DNA from 2 places in the Teichococcus aestuarii genome. Region 1 is predicted to be linked to the other one. Evidence: riboswitches for the same ligand, from Rfam matches in the RefSeq annotation. Region 1 holds a riboswitch; the other holds the start of a gene.
What was found. Region 1 has a riboswitch for thiamine pyrophosphate ahead of ACFOY6_RS21510 (ABC transporter ATP-binding protein). Riboswitches for the same ligand answer to the same signal wherever they lie in the genome.
Positions count from the first base shown of each region.

Region 2: linked by a shared signal. The riboswitch ahead of thiC (phosphomethylpyrimidine synthase ThiC) and the one ahead of ACFOY6_RS21510 (ABC transporter ATP-binding protein) in region 1 are both predicted to bind thiamine pyrophosphate.

Region 1 covers NZ_JBHSCH010000085.1:7,795-14,959, forward strand. The annotation lists gene ACFOY6_RS21485 (acyl-CoA dehydrogenase C-terminal domain-containing protein) at 1-1,298, opposite strand, end outside; gene ACFOY6_RS21490 (MerR family transcriptional regulator) at 1,314-1,712, opposite strand; gene ACFOY6_RS21495 (hypothetical protein) at 1,790-2,611, opposite strand; gene ACFOY6_RS21500 (ABC transporter substrate-binding protein) at 2,699-3,712, opposite strand; gene ACFOY6_RS21505 (ABC transporter permease) at 3,721-4,467, opposite strand; gene ACFOY6_RS21510 (ABC transporter ATP-binding protein) at 4,464-5,195, opposite strand; TPP riboswitch at 5,190-5,300, opposite strand; gene ACFOY6_RS21515 (acetoin utilization protein AcuC) at 5,378-6,508, shown strand; gene ACFOY6_RS21520 (DUF192 domain-containing protein) at 6,517-6,999, shown strand; gene ACFOY6_RS21525 (D-amino acid dehydrogenase) at 7,051-7,165, opposite strand, start outside.
Region 2 covers NZ_JBHSCH010000067.1:12,557-19,721, reverse strand. The annotation lists gene ACFOY6_RS19830 (NYN domain-containing protein) at 1-492, opposite strand, end outside; gene ACFOY6_RS19825 (hypothetical protein) at 695-940, shown strand; gene ACFOY6_RS19820 (AAA family ATPase) at 1,049-1,735, shown strand; gene ACFOY6_RS19815 (ribbon-helix-helix protein, CopG family) at 1,732-1,968, shown strand; gene ACFOY6_RS19810 (hypothetical protein) at 2,255-2,833, shown strand; gene ACFOY6_RS19805 (hypothetical protein) at 2,996-3,172, shown strand; gene ACFOY6_RS19800 (cold-shock protein) at 3,317-3,811, opposite strand; TPP riboswitch at 4,326-4,443, shown strand; gene thiC (phosphomethylpyrimidine synthase ThiC) at 4,547-6,376, shown strand; gene chrA (chromate efflux transporter) at 7,043-7,165, opposite strand, start outside.

The sequences.
Region 1 (7,165 bases):
ACGAGCTGTTCCATGCCCCATTCGCGCACATAGCCATGCCCGCCCAGCACCTGCTGCCCGAGCACCGCCGCCTCGAAGCCGAGATCGGTGAAGGCCGCCTTGATGACAGGGGTGAGCAGCGCGACATGCCCCTCCGCCTCGGCGCGCGCGGCGGGGTCCGGGTGGCGGGCGGCCTCCTCCATCCGCAGCGCCACCCACAGCGCCAGCGCGCGCCCGGCGCCGGTGAAGGCGCGGATGGTGAGCAGCATCCGCTTCACGTCGGGGTGGACCAGGATCGGCTGCGCCGCCTCGCCCTTCTCGCCGGCGGCGCGGCCCTGGCGGCGCTCCCGCGCATAGGCCACCGCGCCCTGATAGGCGGCCTCGGCGATGCCCAGCCCCTGGATGCCGACGAAGAGGCGCTCGGCGTTCATCATGGTGAACATCGCCGCCAGCCCCCGGTGCGGCGCGCCGACCAGCCAGCCCGTTGCGCCGTCATAGTTCATGACGCAGGTCGGCGAGGCGTGGATGCCCATCTTGCGCTCCAGCGCGCCGACCGACATGGCGTTGCGCGCGCCGGGCCGGCCTTCCGCGTCGGGCAGGTATTTCGGCACCAGCACCAGGCTGATGCCGCGCACGCCGGGCGGCGCATCCGGCAGCCGCGCCAGCACGAGATGGACGATGTTCTCCGCCATCTCGTGGTCCCCGGCGGTGATGAAGATCTTGCCGCCGGTGACGCGCAGCGATCCATCGGGCTGCGGCTCGGCGCGGGTGCGCAGCAGGCCGAGATCGGTGCCCGCCTGCGGCTCGGTCAGCGCCATGGCGCCGCACCATTCGCCCGAGACCAGCTTCGGCAGGTAGCGCGCCTTGAGGTCCTCCGAGGCGTGGCGCTCGATCGCCTCCACCGCGCCGCGCGTCAGGCCGGGGAAGAGGCCGAAAGAGAAGTTTGCGGAGGCCATCATCTCGTCGAGCAGGATCTGCGCGGCGCGCGGCAGTCCCTGGCCGCCCCATTCCGGCGCCTGGGACAGCCCGCCCCAGCCGCCCGCGACAAAGGCGGCATAGGCCTCCGTGAAGCCCTGCGGCACGCGCACCACGCCGTTCTCCAGCCGGCAGCCCTCCTCGTCGCCGCTCCGGTTGAGCGGGGCCAGCGCTCCGGCGGCGAAGCGCCCCGCCTCCTCGAGCACGTCGCGCAACAGGGGCAGGGGGTCGCCCTCGGCGCCATCCGGTGAAAGGGGGGGGAGCGCGGCCAGGGCGGGGCCGGCCTGCAGCACCTCCTCCAGCAGCGCCAGCATCTCCTCGGTGGGCGGGTGGTAGGCGGGCATGCGTGGCGGTCTCCCTCAGGCAGCGTCGTGGCAGGCGCAGCGGAGGCGCGCCTGCGCATCCTCCCGCATCGCTTCCAGCTCGGTGATGGTCTCGTCCAGCTCGCGGCGCATCTGCCGCAAATCGGCCAGCCGCGCCTCGATGCGGGCGAGGCCCAGGCGGAACTGCGCGGCATTCGGCCGACCGGCGCGGTACTGCGCCAGGTACTCGCCGATCTGCTCCAGGGAGAAGCCAAGGTGGCGGAACTTCTGGATCAGCCGCAGCCGGGCATGGTCGCGGTAGTCATAGACCCGCGCCCCGTCCTGCCGGCGGGGGTGCAGCAGGCCGCGCGCCTCGTAGAAGCGCAGCGCCTGCGCGGTGAGCCCGAACTCGCGCGCCAGCGCGGAGACGGACCAGAGCTTCGCCCGGTCGGCCACGCCTGTTTCTTCCTCCCTGTCGGGCGAAATCAGCGCATGGCGGCCGGGCTAAAGTCAACTTGAGAGTGTGGGGCCGCTCAGGCGGCGCGTGCCGGCGCGGCGCCATCCCCGGCCGGCAGCAGGGCCAGCACCGCGCCATCCAGCCCGCCCGGCGGCAGCCCGGCCTCGGCGCGCAGCACCGCCAGCCCGGCCAGGCTGCGGCGGCCGAGGATGCCGTCGATCGAGCCGTCATACAGGCCGCGCGCGCGGAGCAGGCGCTGCACGGCGCGCACCTGCTCCAGCCCCGGCCAGGGCAGGCAGGCCTGGGCGCGCGCCAGCCAGGCGAAGCGGTCCTGCAACCCCACCAGCCCGCCATTGATGCGCCGGCTGAGGCCGGTGAAGTCCCCCGCGTCGCAATAGGGGTTCAGCGCCTTCCAGACCCAGACGCCGCAGGCCACCGCCAGGGCGTGCTGCGGCGTGGCGGCCAGCTCGGGCTGTGCCTCCAGCGGCAGGCCGGCAAGGGCGCCCACGGCGCGGTACGCATCCCGCCCGGTGAGCTGGAGATAGCCGCGCCCGCGGTAGCGGTAGCCATCGCCCTGCCGGTCATTGCCCATGCGGCCGCCATAGACGCGCTCGGCCAGCGCCTCGGGGTTCCGCGCGCAGGGCGTGGCGGCCGCCAGGGTGGGGAAGCGCGCCGGCCACACCTGCATCAGCCGCGCGGCGGAATAGGACAAATCCTCCTCCACCCGGCGCAGCCCCTCCGATTCATGGCCGAGCTGGGCCAGGAAGAAATGGCAGCGCGCCGGCCGGGCGTGCAGCCCGGCCTGGTGGAACAGCGCCGTGGCGGAGGCGAGGAAGGCGCTGCGGTGCGCCTCGGGCGCCTCGGGGAAAAGCTGCTGGAATTGCGCGGCGGAGAGCATGGCGAACCCTTTCGCTAAGGCTTATTTTCCTAGCAAAAGGGCCGCACCGTAGTAAAGGAATATATACCTAGATCGGTAATGACGCCGTCAGGCCACCGGCAGCTCCACCGCATACTGCTCCAGCGGCGGCACGGCGCGGATCATCTTCCGCCCCTCCAGGAAGCGGGCGAAGCGCTGGTAGCGGTTGGCGTCCAGCGCCGCGGGGGCGAGGGAGAAGCGGTTCAGCGTGTCCTTGAAGGCGCGGCGGTTCAGCTCGTTGTCCAGCTCCCGCCGCTGGCCGGCGATGAACATGGTCCAGCTCTCCTCCGGGTTGTTGACGAGGAAGGTGGTGGCGGCCTCCAGCGCGTCCATGAAACGGCGCAGCGCGGGGTCCTTCACCCGGTCGCGGTGCGCCACGTAGATCAGCTCGTCATAGATCGGCATGCCGTGCTGCTCGGGGTAGAAGGCGCGGCCGGGGCGCTTCTCGATCTCCATCTGGTGCAGCTCGAAATTGCGGAAGCCGCCCAGGATGGCATCCACCTGCCCGGACATCAGCGCCGAGGACAGGCCGAAATTGACGTTGACCAGCGTCACGTCGCGCGAGGAGAGGCCCACCGTGCCGAGGATGGTGTCGAGCGCCACTTCCTCGAAGCCGGCGGTGCTGAAGCCGACCTTCTTGCCCTTGAGGTCCTCCAGCCGCTTCACCGGGCCGTCGCGCAGCACGGAGAGGGTGGAGAGGGGCGTGGCCACCAGCGTGCCGACGCGCGCCAGCGGCAGGCCCTGGTCCACCGCCAAGTGCAGGTTCTTCTGGTAGTAGACGCCGAGATCGGCCTGCTTGGCCGCCACCAGCCGGGGCGGGTCGTTCGGGTCGGCCGGCGCCACCAGCCGCACCTCCAGCCCGGCGCGGGCGAAGTGCCCGCCCTCCTGCGCCACGATGATCGGCGCGTGGTCGGGGTTGACGAACCAGTCCAGCAGCAGGGTGAGCTTGGCCGGGGTGGCGGCGGGCGCCGGGGACTGGGCCGGGGACTGGGCCGGTGACTGGGCCTGGGCGGCCCCGGCGGTGGCGGCGGGCAGGGCGAGGGCGGCGAGCGCCGGCAGCGCCCGGCGGGAGATCGGGGTCATGGGTTTCCTCACGCTTCTTCGGAAAGCTGGTCGGGCTGCCAGGGCAGCAGCGCCCGCAGCAGCCGGTCGGTGGCGAACCACAGCGCCATGGCCATGGCGGCCAGGAGGGTGAGCGCCGCGAACATCATGTCCGTCTGGCTGCGGCCATTGGCCTGCAGCATGACGTAGCCGAGCCCGGCCGAGGCGCCGACCCACTCGCCCACCACGGCGCCGATGGGCGCCACGGCCGCGGCCACGCGCAGGCCGGAGGCCAGGCCGGGCAGCGCCGCCGGCACGCGGATGCGCCACAGCACCGCGGCGCGCCCGGCGCCCATGGTGGCGGCGAGGTCGAGCCAGCCCGGCTCGGTGCGGCGCAGCCCGTCATAGAAGGCGGTGGCGACGGGGAAGAAGATGATCAGCGTGGCCATGGCCACCTTGCTGGCCAGCCCATAGCCCAGCCACAGCACCAGCAGCGGCGCGATGGCGAAGACCGGGATGGCTTGGCTGGCGATCAGCAGCGGCAGCACCCAGCGCCGCGCGCCGCGCCAGGCTGCCAGCAGCAGCGCCGTGCCCATGCCGAGCAGCGTGCCGAGCAGCAGGCCGAGGACGATCTCGGTGGCGGTGGTGCCGGCATGGCCGAGCAGGATGTCCCACCGCGCCACCAGCGCCGCGGCCACGCGCGTCGGCGCCGGCAGCAGGAAGGGGGGCACCTCGCTCCACCACACATAGCCTTCCCAGGCCAGCAGCAGGCCGATCGCGGCGATGAGCGGCCTCATGCCGCCTCCGCCAGCCGCTCGAGCAGCGCCGCCTGGGCGGCCAGCACATCCGGGTCGTGCGCGGCGCGCAGCGGGGGCGAGGGGGGCATCGGGTGGTCCTCGGGCACGGCGCCGTCCGCGCCGGGGCGCAGCACCAGCACGCGGTGGGCGAGGCGCAGCGCCTCCAGCGGGTCGTGCGTCACCAGCAGCACGGTGCGTCCCTGGAGCAATTCGGCGGCCATGGATTGCAGGCGGTGCCGGGTCGGCGCGTCCACCGCCGAGAAGGGCTCGTCCATCAGCACGAAGGGGCGGTCCTCCATCAGCGTGCGGGCCAGCGCCGCGCGCTGCCGCATGCCGCCCGAAAGCTCGGCCGGGCGGGCGCGCTCGCGCCCCGCCAGCCCCACCGCCGCGATCAGGTCGCGCGCCCGCGCCGCATCGGGGCGTTGCCCGCGCAGCCGGGCGCCGAGGCCGACATTTTCCGCCAGCGTCAGCCAGGGCAGCAGCAGGTCCTGCTGGCCCATCCAGGCGATGCGGCCAGCCAGCTTCAGGCCATCGGCGGGGGCGATGCGGGTGCCCTCGGGCGCCGGCAGCAACCCGGCCAGCAGCCGCAGCAGGGTGGATTTGCCGACGCCGGAGGGGCCGAGCAGCGCCGTGACCTCGCCACCGGCGAAATCGAGCGTGAGCCGGCCGAGCACGGCACGGCCGCCGAGACGGATTCCAGGCAGGGACACGCCAAGCGAGGGCGCCATTGCGATCACCGATCCCTTCGCCGGCATGACCCGGATCAGGTTCTAGGGGTCGCAGGGCCCATCCCTGCCTCTCAGCCCGCGAATCGGACTCCCCCCGGAGGATGACAACTCTATGCCGCTGCGATGACAGCGGCGCAAGCCGACCCTTTGCGAAGCGGGGCGCCGCCCCACATGCTGCGCCGATGGAAGCGCCGCTGCTGATCGGGTCCGAGATCTACCGCAAATCGACCTACGGGCCGAAGCACCCGCTCGCCATCCCCCGCGTCTCCACGGCGCTGGACCTGATCGGCGCGCTGGGCTGGCTGGACCCGGCCCGCTACATCGACAGCCCGCGCGCCACGCCGGAGCAGCTCGCCCGCTTCCACCACCCGGACTACATCGCGGCGCTGGTGGCCGCCGAGGCGGCGCAGGACGTGCCGCCCGAAGCGCGCGAGCGCCACCACATCGGCGCGCGCGGCAACCCGGTCTATCGCGAGGTGTTCCGCCGCCCCGCGACCGGGGCCGGCGGTGTCATGCTGGCCGCGCGCCTCACCGCGCAGGGCGGCACCGTGCATGTGCCAGGGGGCGGCACCCACCACGGCCGGCCGGACCGTGCCAGCGGCTTCTGCTACCTGAACGACGCGGTGCTCGGCCTGCTCGCCTGGCTGGACCTCGGCCTGACCAACATCCTCTACCTCGACATCGACGCGCATCACGGCGACGGGGTTCAGGACGCCTTCCATGATGATCCGCGCGTCTTCACCCTCTCCATCCACGAGGCGGGGCGCTGGCCGTACACGGGCCTGCTGGAGGACCGCGCCGGAGGGCACGCCCGCAACATCCCCGTGCCGCAGGGGCTGAACGACACGGAATTCGCCTACCTGCTGCACCATGCGGTGATGCCGGTGATCCGCCACCTCCGCCCGCAGGCCATCATGCTGCAATGCGGCGCCGATGCGCTGGAAGAGGACCCGCTGGCCAAGCTCAGCCTCTCCAACAACGCCCATTGGCAGGCGGTGCGGGCGGTGATGGGGCAGGCGCCGCGCCTCATCGTGCTGGGGGGCGGGGGCTACAACCCGTGGTCCGTCGCGCGCTGCTGGGCAGGGGTGTGGGGCGTGCTGGACGGGCGCGACCCGCCCGCCCGCCTGCCGCCCGGGGCCGAGGCGGTGCTGCGGGCGCTCAGCTTCCACCGCGCCGCCGGCCGCAACCCGCCCGAGGGCTGGTTCACCACCCTGCAGGACGCGCCCCGCCCGGGGCCGGTGCGCGGCGAGATCCGCCACCTCGCCGCCGCCACGCTGGAGGGGCTGCCGGAACCCTTGGCCGGTGTGGCATAAGGAGCGCCATGCGCCGCCGATCCCTGCTGGCCCTGCTCGGGCTCGCCGCCTTCACCCGCCCCGCCTTCACCCGCCCGGCCCTGGCCCAGACCGGGCCGCAGCCCCGCCTGCCCATGGAGCCGCTCGCCATCATCACCCGCGACGGCAAGCGCCATGAGTTCCGCGTCGAGATGGCCGTCTCGCCGGAGCAGCAGCGCGTCGGGCTGATGTTCCGCCCGTCGGTGAAGCCGGATGAGGGGATGCTGTTCGACTGGGGCGTGCCGCGCGAGAGCAGCATGTGGATGCAGAACACCATCACCTCGCTCGACATGGTGTTCATCCGCGAGGATGGGCGCATCCACCGCATCGCCGAGCGCACCGTGCCGCTCAGCCTCGCCACCATCGACAGCCGCGGGCTGGTGCGCGCCACGCTGGAACTGGCCGCCGGCACCGCCGAACGGCTCAACCTGCGGCCGGGCGACAAGGTGGAACACCGGATCTTCGAGCAGTAGAAAAGGCCAGGGGAAGGAATTCCCCTGGACCCCTTCTTTTTTCTGCGAGTCTCAGGCGGCGTAGCGGCTGAGGGCCAGGTCCTCGTGCTCGATGTTGGGGCGCTGGCCGGTCACCAGATCGGCCGCCAGACGCGCGCTGCCGCAGGACATGGTCCAGCCCAGCGTG
Region 2 (7,165 bases), on a different contig from region 1:
ATAAGCGTCGGCAGCACTGCCTATCGATACGACCACAGTCCGCCGGTCATGCGCGCGGAGCCGCTGCAAAACTGGGGTGAAGTCAGCATCGCTGGAGACGATGACAAATGTATTGAAGTGGGTGCTGTGGTGAATGGCATCCAGCATATCCATGACCATGACGATATCGGCACTGGTCTTGCCGCCGCGGGTCAGGGGCGGGCAATCGGTGACCTGGAAGCCCGCGCGCACCAGATTGGCGCGGAAGCTGCCGAAGAACACGCGCTCACCATTCTGCAGGAGCAGCGAGCCATTCGGGTTCAAGTAGCAGCGCCTGATCAGGATGCGGCCGGAGGAACATGTCCCGTCGGTACCCTCAGAGGGCCGGCCTCCAATCCACTCAAGCCATCGGGCGGGCTCCAGGACAAATGCCTCCGCCGCTTCTGGAGCCTGGGCGCAGAGCGCGCTGAACACGTTGTCAAAGTCGACATACAGGGCAAGGCGATGCGGCAAGTGCCGGGCTCCCATACTGCGGGCTCAGTATACCGGATCAGTTGCGATCCACCAGTTTGAGGGACTTGAAGGCCATTTGGCGTAGCCAAGTGTCCGAACATTCGAGCGTCTCGGCAGACAGCCCCTACACCATCCCCGCCGCCTCCGCCTTCGCCACCCTGCACCTCGCCGTGCGCCCCGGCTGCACGGACCGGAGCACGACATGGCCAACTGGACCTCCATCGCCTCCGCCTACCGCACCGGCCACTGGATCAACGCCCGCTGGCCGGGGCCGGACGGCGCGCTCGTCGAGGGACGCTGCCACTGGTCCACCGGCTGCGCCAGCGGCGGCTGGACCACGGATCCGAACGGCACCAAGGCGGGGCAGGTGTTTCCTGTGGACTGGCGGCCGGCCAAGCGGACGCCGAACAGCGATTGGATCGAGGCGGGGAAGCGGATGGAAGGGTAGGACGCGGCTGGCAAGAAAGTAAGCCTGAAAGCTTTCTTACTTACATGAAAGCTTGCTTTTTTGACGACAAGTTGCCCTAGACCTGCCCATATGCTTTCATCATTTACCATGAAAGAAAGCCTGCTGGCATGTAAGCAAGCAGGCTTTCAGGCGGAGGGTAGAGCGTTGAAAACCATTGTGGTCGCCAGCCAGAAAGGAGGGGTGGGCAAAACCACCCTGACCGGGCACCTCGCCGTAGAGGCGGAGCGGCAGGGCATGGCGCCCGTCGCCATGATCGACACCGACCCCCAGGCGAACCTCTCCGGCTGGTTCGGCGTCCGCGAAGCTGAGACGCCGGTCCTGGTGCGGGTACTGCCCGAGGGACTGCGTGCCACTCTGGCGGCGCTGGAGGACGCAGGCATCGCCCTCTGCCTGATCGACACGCCGCCTGCCATCACCGAGAGCATCGCCGCGACAGTGGCCGAGGCTGATCTGGTGCTGATCCCGGCCAAGCCCAGCCCCCACGATCTGCGCGCAGTCGGCGCCACGGTGGATCTGGTGGAGGGTGCCAAGAAGAGCATGGTGTTCGTGGTCAACCAGGCCGTCACCCGGTCCAAGCTGAAGGTTGATGCAGTGCGCGCCCTCAGCCAGCACGGCCCGCTTGCTCCGGTGGACGTGCACAATCGGGTGGACTTCGCCGCCAGCATGACCGATGGCCGCACTGCCTGCGAGGTGGATGCCAAGTCGCCCGCTGCCGATGAGATCGCCCAGCTCTGGGCCTACATCGCAACCCGTCTCGCCCGAGTGTCGAAATGAGCCAAGCCCCGAAGCCTGCTGCGCGCCTCACGCCCGACCTGCTGGTGAGAAAGGGCGAGGTGCATGCTGAACCGCCAAAGCGGCCTGAAAATGACCCGCTGGTGCAGCTCACGTCGCGCGTGAAATCCAGCACCGTCGCCCGCCTGCGCGAGTATGCGCACCGGTCGCAGGTTTCAAAGCAGGAGATCATCGAGGCTGCGCTCCAGGAATATTTAGGAAAAATGGGCGGTTAGCGCTCCTTTCTTTCGCGAAAGAAAGTAAGAAAGTAAGCAAGAATGCTTGTAAGCTACTGAAATTATTTGGCTTGTCACATGGGCGCGCGGCTGGAATCATTCCCCGGCCGCGCAATCCCGCCGGCCAGAAATAGAAAAGGGCCGGCCCCGCCGAAGCAGAACCGACCCCCTTCATAACCCGACGCATGGCCAAGCAGGTGTGAGAACCCCAGGCTATGCGCTCGGCTTCGAAATCGCAAGCCTCTTGCGGTGCGGGGAACCTGCGTCCTGCGGGCTGGCAGAAGCCATGCCCATCCACCACCGCCGGCCCGCGCGGGCCGGTTGCCACCCTGTGGCCGCTTGGCAGCGCCAGCACCTCGGCCACGCCGACCGTATCAGGCTCATGGAGGCCGCCCGCCGCCGGGAGCGGGAGACTTATCGCCGCGGCTCCGGCCGACATGGCGGCGAGCTGCGAGAGACAGCCCTGCGCGTGCTCTGGACGCTGCTCTACCGGGGGCAGGGGAGGGCGGGAGCGTGCGACCCGGCCCTGGCGCAGATCGCCCAGGAGGCCCGGCTGGCGCGCTCGACGGTTCAAGAGGCGGTCAGGCGCCTGGAGGAGGCCGGCATCCTGCTGCGGATCCCGCGCGGCACCGTGGCAGACGGCCGATGGGTACAGGTGACGAACGCCTACCTGTTCCGGGCGCCTGCCGACTGGACCAAGCCAAGCGATACCGAGCTCCGGTCAGCCTCAGATTCCTATGAAAAACTAGAAGAAGGCCAGGGGGGTGAAGGGCTCTGGCAAGGCAGTGTCGCGCCGCCGGCAAGCGCAGAGAGGCTCAAGAGGCTGCTGAAGGCAGTAGGATGGGCGAGCGTCGGAGCAAGCTGAGGCAGCGCCATATCCAAATCTCTTGTTCTGTTTCCGTTCACGGTGATGGCCTCCCGTTGGGGGCTTGCTGGACACCTCTAAAAATTTTCCGAGCGCAAATTATGTCTTAAACACGATCAAAGGTTTAGGATCTACGGAAAGGCTGCCGGCTCGCAACGCGCCGTGGCTGACATCAACCTGGACGATCTCGAGGGCGCCGACCGCGACGCCGTGCTGGAGAGCATCCGCTACGCGCTGCGCTACAGCCTGGAGGGCCGGCCGCTGGGGTGGACCCTTGCCTGCCCCGCGCCGGAGCAGGCAGCCGACCGCGTGCTGGAGCAGATGGAGCGGTTAGGCTAGCGGCTGGTCAAGCTGCCGCCCGTTCGGCCGCACTCAGCGGGGTGAATGCGGCGGGAGACGGACCGTCGGTGGCTATCGCCACTTAAAGGAGGCGGCCCTTAACGGAGCGCGAGGCTCCATTCTGTGCCGTCCTCACAGCCCGGATCAGTCGATCTGAAGCAGGCCGACTTCCGGACCTTTAGAGCCCTGCACCACTTGCATGCGGACGACCTGGCCTTCCTGGAGCATGGAGGCGCCCGCTCGCTCCAGGGCCGTCGCATGGACGAAGACGTCCTTGCCGCCATCCTGCGGGCTGATGAAGCCAAACCCCTTGTCAGGATTGTACCACTTCACAGTGCCCATCATCTCAACCGCGGAACTCAGATCAACGGTCCGCCGCGCTTCCCGTGGCCGCGCCGGCCGGGTGTGGAAAGCGTCACGCTGTGGCGCCACAGGGCTGGCCGTGCTTTCGTCCAGGGACAGAACTTGGTCGACCTGCCGCCCTTTCTGTCCCTGTCCCACCCGCACCTGCATCGACGCACCGGGGCTGACAGCCTGGACGCCGGAAGCCTGCAGAGTGTTGGCATGGAGAAAGGCGTCGCCCGATCCATCGGCCAGTTCAACGAAACCGAAACCCTTCTCGGCATTGTACCACTTCACCGTGGCCCTCAGCTCGGGCGTGGCAAAGCCGCCGCCAAAGCTTGGTAGGGAAGGGAAGCTCGGACGACCGGAGTAATCGTCATCATCGAAGCCACGGCGGCGGGAAGGCCGCTGGCGATCGTTCCGGGGAGGTGACACGGAAGGCACTTTCGGCTGTGAACTCAAGGAAGCGGATATCGTCTCATCATAGCCTGTCTGGCTAACGATATCGATGCCGATGGACTTGCGTCGAAGGGCTGGAGAGGTAGTGGATCAGCCAGCCGCAGCATCCTGACTGATGCGGGCCTGGATGTCGGTCGGTGGACCTGCGGTAGCCTGTCACGTCAAGAACGTCCGGAGACGCAGCAATGCGGCAATCAACTACCTCACGGCTTTAGACACGATAAACCATGCTTATCATGTCGCAGCACCTGCGGCTGAGGTCAGAGATGAGTAGAATTCGGGCGTAGTGAGCGCGCCCGGATCATCACCAGCTAGGGCCTGTTGACAATCCGGCGTCGTCTGGTCGAGTTTCCCTTGTCACCTGGGGGGTCCCGACAAGGGGCTGAGATACTGCTCGCCATTGGCAGCGCAGTGACCCGTTGAACCTGATCCAGTTCATGCTGGCGTAGGGACGGTGCGGCTGCCGTGGCTCCTCAAAAGGGGCTTTCCCCACGTTCCTGCGTGGGTAGGGCGTCCTCCATCTTTCCGTGCCAGCGCTGGGTCTCCGTAGCGGATGCGAAGGAGCTTTGGCACATGTCGACCCGAACCATCAGCAGGCCCCCCGAATCTGGTGTGCCGACCGTCACGACCGGCCCGCTCCCGGCCTCCACCAAGGTTTTCAAGCCGGGTATCCGGCACCCGGAGCTCCGCGTTCCGATGCGGGAGATTGCCCTTCACCCGAGCGCGGGTGAGCCTGCGGTAACGGTCTATGACGCCTCCGGCCCCTATACCGACCCCGCCGCCGAGATCGCCATCGAACGCGGCCTGCCCCGCCATCGCAGGACCTGGTCTGAGGCGCGCGGCGATGTCGAGGCCTATGACGGGCGGGAGGTGAAGCCTGAGGACAACGGCTTCGTCTCCCCCGACCGCCTCACTCCGAGCTTCCCTATCCGCCATCGCCCGCTGCGGGCCAAGGGCGGCAAGGCGGTTACCCAGCTGGCCTATGCCCGCGCTGGCATCATCACGCCGGAGATGGAATACGTCGCCATTCGCGAGAACCTCGGCCGCGCCCAGGCTCGCGCGGCGTTGGAGCGCGACGGCGAGGATTTCGGCGCCGCCATCCCCGATTTCGTGACCCCCGAATTCGTGCGGGATGAGGTGGCGCGCGGCCGCGCCATCATCCCCGCCAACATCAACCACCCGGAGCTGGAGCCGATGGCGATCGGCCGGAACTTCCTGGTGAAGATCAACGCCAATATCGGCAATTCCGCCGTCACCTCCTCCATGGCCGAGGAGGTGGAGAAGATGGTCTGGGCGATCCGCTGGGGCGCAGACACGGTGATGGACCTTTCCACCGGCCGCAACATCCACAACATCCGCGACTGGATCCTTCGCAACGCGCCCGTACCCATCGGCACCGTGCCGCTCTACCAGGCGCTGGAGAAGGTGGGCGGCGTCGCCGAGGATCTGACCTGGGAGGTATTCCGGGACACGCTGATCGAGCAGGCTGAGCAGGGGGTGGACTACTTCACCATCCATGCCGGAGTGCGGCTTGCGCATGTGCCGCTGACAGCCAGCCGCGTGACGGGGATCGTTTCGCGCGGTGGTTCCATCATGGCGAAGTGGTGCCTGCACCATCACCGCGAGAGCTTCCTCTACGAGCATTTCGAGGAAATCTGTGAGATCTGCCGCGCCTATGACGTGTCCTTCTCGCTTGGCGACGGACTGCGCCCGGGCTCCATCGCCGATGCCAACGACGCCGCGCAGTTCGCCGAGCTGGAGACGCTGGGCGAGCTGACGCAGGTGGCCTGGGCAAAGGATTGCCAGGTGATGATCGAGGGCCCGGGCCACGTGCCCATGCATAAGATCAAGGCCAATATGGACAAGCAGCTTGCCACCTGCGGCGAGGCGCCTTTCTATACCCTCGGGCCGCTGACGACCGATATCGCCCCCGGCTATGACCACATCACCTCGGGTATTGGTGCGGCCATGATCGGCTGGTTCGGTTGCGCCATGCTCTGCTACGTCACGCCGAAGGAGCATCTCGGCTTGCCGGACCGGAACGACGTGAAGACGGGCGTTATCACCTATCGGATTGCGGCCCATGCAGCGGACCTCGCCAAGGGCCATCCGGCCGCGAGGTTGCGCGATGATGCGCTGTCCCGCGCGCGCTTCGAGTTCCGGTGGGAGGACCAGTTCAACCTCTCCCTCGACCCCGATACGGCGCGGTCCTTCCATGACGAGACGCTACCAAAGGAGGCGCACAAGACCGCGCATTTCTGCTCCATGTGCGGCCCTAAATTCTGCTCCATGCGCATCTCCCACGACATCCGCGCCGAGGCGCAGAAGGAAGGAATGGAAGCCATGGCGCAGAAGTTCCGAGAGGGCGGCAAGCTCTACGTGCCGCTGGCAGAGACGCGGTAGGGCCATCCGGCGGGGAAGCCCGGCCGCTCGCCTTTCCCGCCGTCACCCGCTTTGTCCAGCGCAACAACGGTCGTTGACTTCGATCGTGAAGCGATGATGGCGGCGAGGTTCACGACAGTAGCATTCCTGGGCCTTCTCCTGCTGCCCGGGTGGGCTCTGCTGTGGACGGTGATGTCCGGCTTCGGCTCGGCCGCGACCTCTATCCTCGGTCTGGCCTTCATCAGCCGCCGCGCTGTCGGGCATGGCGCGGAGCGTCGGCTACCTTGTCGCGGCCGCGGCCCCGCCCGCCGCTAGGATGCTGCACAACTTGTCTGGGGGATGGTCCGTGCCCCTCGTCCTGTGCGTGGCCGTGAGCGGTGCCGTGATGGCCTTCGGCCACCGCGCCGGCCGCGCCGCGCACATTGCCTGACTGGCCGGCTTTCTTCTGGTCTTCATCTAACCTGAAAAAGCTGGATATCGGAGCTGGGTCGTGGCGGCTCTGGCCTGCCACTGTGGCAACTGCCGCTTTACGACCCGGCTGACGCGAGACGCTAAGATTATCGGGTTTTGGAGGACCTATAAACAAGGCCACGAAATTGGATACTGGGAAGCTACTCCGCGCAACCCGCGTAAGGCGCTTGGTCGGTTCCTGGGCCAGTAGACCATCCACCCGCAGCCTGATGAGCCTCAGCCAAGGGCGAGCTTCGCCATTAGTCCCACAGTGGCCGTGACGCCAAGGGTCTTCAGCAGGCCGAACTTGAGACGGAACAGGCAGATAGCAGCCAGAGCCGCGAGCGCCAGGGCGAGGGG